2 regions of the Halomonas sp. SCS19 genome follow, and region 2 is predicted to be linked to the other one. Evidence: riboswitches for the same ligand, from Rfam matches in the RefSeq annotation. Region 2 holds a riboswitch; the other holds the start of a gene.
The links. Region 2 has a riboswitch for thiamine pyrophosphate ahead of tenA (thiaminase II). Riboswitches for the same ligand answer to the same signal wherever they lie in the genome.
Positions count from the first base shown of each region.

Region 1: it holds a riboswitch for thiamine pyrophosphate, as region 2 does, so the genes downstream of both, NFH97_RS01715 (sodium:solute symporter family protein) here and tenA (thiaminase II) in region 2, are expected to answer to the same signal.

Region 1 is NZ_JAMSHN010000001.1:437,302-440,684, reverse strand. Features, by position in the region: gene NFH97_RS01715 (sodium:solute symporter family protein) at 1-1,202, opposite strand, end outside; TPP riboswitch at 1,283-1,385, opposite strand; gene NFH97_RS01710 (hypothetical protein) at 1,445-2,233, opposite strand; gene NFH97_RS01705 (sensor domain-containing diguanylate cyclase) at 2,405-3,383, shown strand, end outside.
Region 2 is NZ_JAMSHN010000001.1:634,532-637,914, forward strand. Features, by position in the region: gene NFH97_RS02555 (GSCFA domain-containing protein) at 1-470, opposite strand, end outside; TPP riboswitch at 1,232-1,385, shown strand; gene tenA (thiaminase II) at 1,467-2,135, shown strand; TPP riboswitch at 2,147-2,281, shown strand; gene thiC (phosphomethylpyrimidine synthase ThiC) at 2,359-3,383, shown strand, end outside.

The DNA of each region.
Region 1 (3,383 bases), 200 kb from region 2:
AACACCGGGAAGGCCGCCGCCGAGCACAGCAGGTCCGCCAGCAGGAACAGATAGAGCACGCTGTAGCCCTGGGCCGCCACCCAGGTCACCGGCACCGCTGCGGCGACGATCAGCCAGCGTGCCAGGCGCATCAGGGTGGCTTCGCTGGCCTGGGGCAGCAGCCGGTGCATGTCGACGGCGATGATGCTGGAGGTGGCGTTGACGGTGGTGTCGGCACTGCTCATCACCAGGGCCAGACCCAGCGGAATCAAGGCCAGGGCGAACCACAGCGGCACCTCGGACAGCAGCACGCTGAACAGCGCCACCGAACCGTCTCCCTCGAGCCCGAGGCCGACGAAGGCCAGGCCGAACAGGCCCATCAGCACGATCACCGGAAAGTTGAACAGCCCTGCGATCCAGAAGCCCCGCCGCAGCACCTTGCTGTCCCGGGCGGCGTAGATGCGCTGCCAGGTGCCCTGGTAGAACAGGCCGGTCAGCATCACCGCGATAAAGAACGTCAGGCCGGCACGCAGGCCACCGGCATCGGTGACATCCAGCAACTGGGGCGCACGTTCCTGCAGACCCTCGAGCGTCGGCGCGACGCCGCCGGCGGCCTGCCAGCCGAACACCAGCAGCAGCGCCAGCAACGGCAGGATCACCAGCATCTGTACCTTGTCGGTGAAGATGGTGGTGCGCAGGCCGCCGTAGAAGGTGTAGAGCAGGGTCGCGATCATCACTACGCAGGCGGTCAGCCACAGCGGGATCGGCGCCAGCAGGGTGACCATATGGGCGATTGCGGTGAGGCCTGCCGCCAGCGAAATGAACAGATAGAACAGCATGATCGTCAGGGTGAAGGCGTACATGGTGCGCCCGTAGCGATGGATCACGAACTCGGTAAGGCCGTGGCCTTCGGGGATCAGCTCACGCATGCGTCGTCCCAGCGGGATCATCACCAGGCGCGGGACCATGGAACCCAGCGCATAGCCCAGTACCGCGCCGATGCCGCCCCAGGTGGCCGCCTGGGCGGGGCCGAACAGGATCCAGGTGCCCAGGGTGGTGGCCACCAGGGTCAACACCGTGGCGCGGGTGTTCTGGCTGTTGCGAGCCGAGATGTAGTCATCCAGGCCGCCCTGACGACGTCGGGCATAGATCAGGCCGGGGATGGCAAAGATGGCGGCGCACAGCAGAAGCCACAGCGCCGTCCAGGTGGGATCGAGCATCATCGAAAGAAGACCTCTTTCTTGTCGTTGTCCGCAGGGACCGGTGGACAGGCGGGACGAGCGGCGGACAGGAAGAAAGAGGAGATAACGCAACCATCCTTCCCTTCGCCGGCATGACCCGGATCAGGTTCAAAGGGTTACCGCGTGATGCGGAATCTCAGCCGTCAGGCTCCCCCAGGAATGCGCACAGCGTAGGACCGCCTCCGATGGCTGTCAATTGGCGCTTTGGCCGCAGCGACGGGGCGTCAGACGGTGGGCGAGGTGCGCAGGCTGTGCCAGCCATCGTAAAGCCAGTTCGCCGCTCGGCTTGGATCGATGTCAGTCATCGCCAGATAGCCATGACAGCAGGCCTCGCGGCTCGCTCGCGCAATGGTCGAGGCGTCGGTGGCGTCCATCACCAGGGTGCGTCGGTGCCCGCCGCCGCCGCGCAGGAAGGGAGCTGCGGGCGCGCGCTGGAACTCGACGCCTGCCGGCAGGGGCGTTGTCGAGTGATGCGTGTCGGGGTAGTCCGGGGCGCACAGGATGACTTCGAAGCCGAGCCGTTGTCCCTGGCGCGCCAGGTCGGCATTGACCGGGGAGTGGCCGGTCAGCACCAGACGCAAGGCCGGCTGGATCAGCACCTCGACGACGTCGTCGCCGATCTGGACCAGCGGATTGGTTGGCGTGGGTCGCTGCAGGTTCATGGACGTACTGCCCAGGCTGACGCGGCGAATCAGCGATGGCTGGCCGGCGAGCGTTGCATGGATGACCTCCAGGTGCACCAGGGTCTCGCTGCTCGGTGACAGGCGCTCGACCAGGCAGGGGGTGCCATCGTTGGCGTTGTTGTCGATATTGACCAGACAGGCGCCGCCGTCCCGGGCCTGGGTCAGCAAGATGGGCTGTCCGGCGTACCCGGGGCCATCGGCATCGCTGGTGACGCTCAGGTGGGGGAAGGCGGGAGCAGGGGTGCCCAGGCGCGTGCACAGCCAGCTGGTATCCCCGCGATTGGCCAGCGTCAGGGCGTGTTCGATGGCGACAAGGTCCTGGTGGTTCATGGGCAGCTCCCGCGGCGGTGTCGGCGACGCCAGCATAACGTGGAAGCGGGCAAGCGAAATAATCCGGCATCTATAAGCATCTTTTTATAGGCTAGAGAAGACGGCACGCGAGCCGCCAGGGTATTGACCTGCTGCCGGTCCAGGGCAGGGCTTACGCAAGGAGATGTCCTCATGGAGCGTTTTGCCTGGGTGGAAGAGGCATTGGTGTCGTCCGGAACGGTGCTGGTACGCCTGACGCCGGAGTTGCAGGTGCACGACGTGGTCGGTGATGCCGTGCGCGTGCTGGGCGAGCCCGGAGAGGTCTGGATCGGGCGGGGGCTGGCAGAGCTGCCTGGCGAGGCCGCGGCAGTAGCTGAAGCCTGGGTCTCCCGGGGTGCCGCTCACGCTGCCAAGCCTTCGATGCCGCTGGAACTGGGTGATGGTAGCTGCTGTCGCCTGGCCGATGGTGGGCTGGTGCTGCGACTGTCGGCTCGGCAGAAGGCAAGCCGCGGTGTCATCGCGCGGATGGCCGACCACCTGCCGGTGATGGTGGCCTACGTCGACCGCGACTTCTGCTTCCGTTTCAACAATCGTGCCTACCTCGACTTCATCGGCCTGCCTGCCGAGGCGCTGATGGGGCAGCCGGTGTCTTCGGTGCTCGATGCAGACTCCTACGCCAAGATCCGGCCACGTTTCGATCTGGCACTGGCGGGGCAGGAGGTCAGCTACGAGGATTCCCTGGTGCTCCAGGATGGTCGCCAGATCTACTTCAAGGTCCACTATCTGCCGGACCTGGTGGAAGATGAGGTGATGGGCTTCTACGCCATCATCCAGGACGTCTCCGAGTATCGCTCGATGATCCAGTTGTTACGGGATGTCCATACCGGGGTAAATCGCACCGATATCGGAGTATCAGAGATCGTCGACATGCTGCTGCGTGACGCCTTGAGCTATCTGAGGCTGGATATCGCGCTGGTCAGTCAGGTCGAGGGGGAGCGTTACACGGTGCGCTGGGCGGCCTCGGATAATGCGCCAGTAGGGGCCGGCGACAGCTTTGCACTGGGTGACACCTACTGTCGGCTGACCCTCGACGCCGATGACGTCTTCCATTCCCACCGCGCCGGGCAGGACGAGCGAGTCAAGGGCCACCCCTGCTACGAGAACTTTCAGC
Region 2 (3,383 bases):
ATGCATTCCCTAAATGCTTTTATTGTCTCCTCTCGAGAGAGCATTAACTCTTCTTTACTACAGAAACCCTCCGGTTCCACCACGGGGCGAAAGGGATCATAGAACCGTCCGTCCTTTTCCCAAATCTCCTCGGGCGGCTCTTTTATCCCTGTTGCCCACTCTACCCACTGCTTCAACAATGAGGTGGTGTATATATTCCCGGTTCTTGCCGAAAAAATATTGTAATTGTATTTTTTTGCATTTTCCTGCGAGAGCCCCTTGGGTGGAGTTTCTGTCGAGACCCAGTTGAACCCTCTGCTATCAAGAGCATTTCCAATATGTTGCGCAAAGCAGGAACCGAAGGTAACCACTTTACTATCCTTTGTGATCTTGAACTTTGGAGACCACAAATTGGATATGTCAAAAATTGACTTTTCGGATACAGCTTTTTTCCAGAAGGCACGGTCTGGAAGTGTCGAATATGGATTCATCTTACTCACCTCAAATATAAGATATAATATCGGTCGCGAACGAACAAAATTGATAACGTCTATCTTAAATCACCCATTGCCACGACGAATAGGAATGTTTACGCCAACACTGGCATCTCGTCTTCCTTTCTAAAATATTTGCATAAAAAAAGATAGGCGAAATATTTGTCTATTGTGTTGAGAAACGAGCACTGACAACGGCCCCGGAACCCTTCATAAAACCTTTCCCATGCACCATTTCCCTGACCCATGGGGGGTTCAAAAGAGAACAAAGCAAGCATTTTTAGCTTCCATGAAAACTCGGCGAACCAATGCTTCCAATAAAACGGGACCAACACACCTTTCACTTTCTTCCCTTCTTCACAAAGGAGTCGTCAAGCGCACAACGAATGTCAGAATATCGATAAAAAAACGTACTTTTTTCACTCTAGATTCTCTCACATCTTCTCTATCAGGCAGCCGCAAAACACGCAAATACAATCCAGAGAACATCCAAGAAAAACCACGAAAATACCCCTTTAAACAACAACAAAATCGTCGAAACTTTGTCGAATTGATCAATCAGGACTCTACTTCGCCACATTTCCTCAATCGGATAAAATGCATTCTCAACCATGCGGAAACTTCTCCAGATATCTGGGCAGTTGCACTCTCGCGATATCGTGGGAACCTCCTCCCCCCAGCGGCGTATCTACTGATCGGGATCGGTTCTTGCCAAGCCGAGGTGGACTCCCTTCGAGGTCATGCTAGACTCGATTCAGACTCGCTTGACGGGGTGCCGGTGAATCCGGCTGAGATGGCGCAGGGCCAGGGTGACGAATCACCGGCCGCCAGCGCCGATCCCGTGGAACCTGATCCGGGTGCGGTGTGGCTTCACACCTTGAACCGGCGTAGGGAATCAGGCGGTGGTGTCTGCCCCTGCGCGCGCACCTCCCTCCTTTCTCGTCGCCGTGTCCTTGGCCGCCGCCCTCCGGATCCGCACCAACCGGAGGCAACATGGGCTACCGCTTTACCGATCTTGTCGACGCCTGCCGCGATGACTGGCACGCCTACATCGAACACGACTTCGTGCTCGCCCTTGGCCGTGGTGAACTGGCCGACGCCAGCTTCCGTCACTATCTGAAGCAGGACTATCTGTTTCTGCTGCAGTTCTCCCGGGCCTACGCCCTGGCGGCCTACAAGAGCCACAGCCTCGACGAGCTGCGCGGCGCCTTCGACGGCATGAAGACCATCCTCGACGTGGAACTCGGCCTGCATCTCGCCTTCTGCCGCGACTGGGGCATCGGCGAGGCCGAACTCGCCGAGCTGCCCGAAGCCCGCGCCACCCTGGCCTATACCCGCTACGTGCTGGACGCCGGCAGCCGCGGCGACCTCTTGGACCTGCACGTGGCGCTGGCCCCCTGCATGGTCGGCTACGCCGATATCGCACGAAACCTCAACGCCCGTTCGGACACCCTGCGCGGTGCCGACAACCCCTTCGACGCCTGGATCGCCATGTACGAAAGCGACGACTTCCAGGCCGCCGCACGCCAGGAGCAGGCCTGGCTCGATGATCAGCTTGGCCAGGTATCCGGCGAGCGCTTTGCGCGACTGTCACGGATCTTCGCCGACGCAACACGACTCGAGATCGACTTCTGGCAGATGGGACTCGATCTAAGCGACTAACACAATCAGCACCACGCTTGACGGGGGGCCGCCAGAGGCGGCTGAGATCATGCAGCGCATGGGACCCGTTGAACCTGATCTGGGGGTAACCCCGATGCCATGGCATCGCGGTGAGGACCAGCGTAGGGATCAAGCGCTCACGGCCCAGGCCACGACGCCCCCTCCTTCCTCACGCGATGCACACAACAACGCCAGCACCCAGTGCCGTGAGAAGGACAAGCCAATGCCGCTCGATCAACCCGTTTCCGCCAACAAAACTCGCCATAGCGCGCACTTCCTGGCCGAGACCGCCCAGGTCGACCAGGCCGCAGTTACGCCCCTGCCGGGTTCGCGCAAGGTCTATGTAAAGGGCTCCCGCGACGACCTGCGGGTGCCGTTTCGCGAGATTTCGCTGTCGGCGACCCGCACCTCCGGGGCCGACGAGGCCAATCCGCCGCTCTTGGTCTACGACACCTCCGGCCCCTACACCGATCCCCAGGTCGAGGTCGACCTGCGTCGCGGGCTTGCCGAGTTGCGCCGGCCCTGGATCGAGGAGCGCGACGACACCGAATGGCTCGATGGCCCGACCTCGGACTACGGTCGCCGACGTGCCAACGACCCGACGCTCGCCCCGCTGCGTTTCGAACTGACCCGAACGCCGCGCCGCGCACGTCGTGGCGCCGACGGCAGCGCCGGCAATGTCACCCAGCTGCACTATGCCCGCCGCGGCATCATCACCCCGGAGATGGAGTTCATCGCCATCCGCGAGAATCAGCGCCGCCAGGCCCTGGCCGATGGCTATCGAGGCAGCGACGAGGTCGAGCGCATCCTTGGCCACCAGCATCCCGGGCAGGGCTTCGGCGCCCGTCTGCCAGAGGAGATCACCCCCGAGTTCGTGCGCCAGGAAGTCGCCGCCGGGCGCGCCATCATCCCCGCCAACATCAACCACCCGGAAGCCGAGCCGATGATCATCGGGCGCAACTTCCTGGTGAAGATCAATGGCAATCTGGGCAACTCGGCGGTGACCTCCTCCATCGAGCAAGAGGTCGAGAAGATGACCTGGGGCATCCGCTGGGGCGCCGATACCATCATGGATCTGTCCACTGGCCAGAACATCCACGAAACCCGCGAGTGGATCATCCGCAACTCGCCGGTACCGATCGGCACGGTGCCGCTCTATCAGGCGCTGGAGAAGGTCAAGGGCGTGGCCGAGGACCTCACCTGGGAGGTGTTCCGCGACACCCTGATCGAGCAGGCCGAACAGGGCGT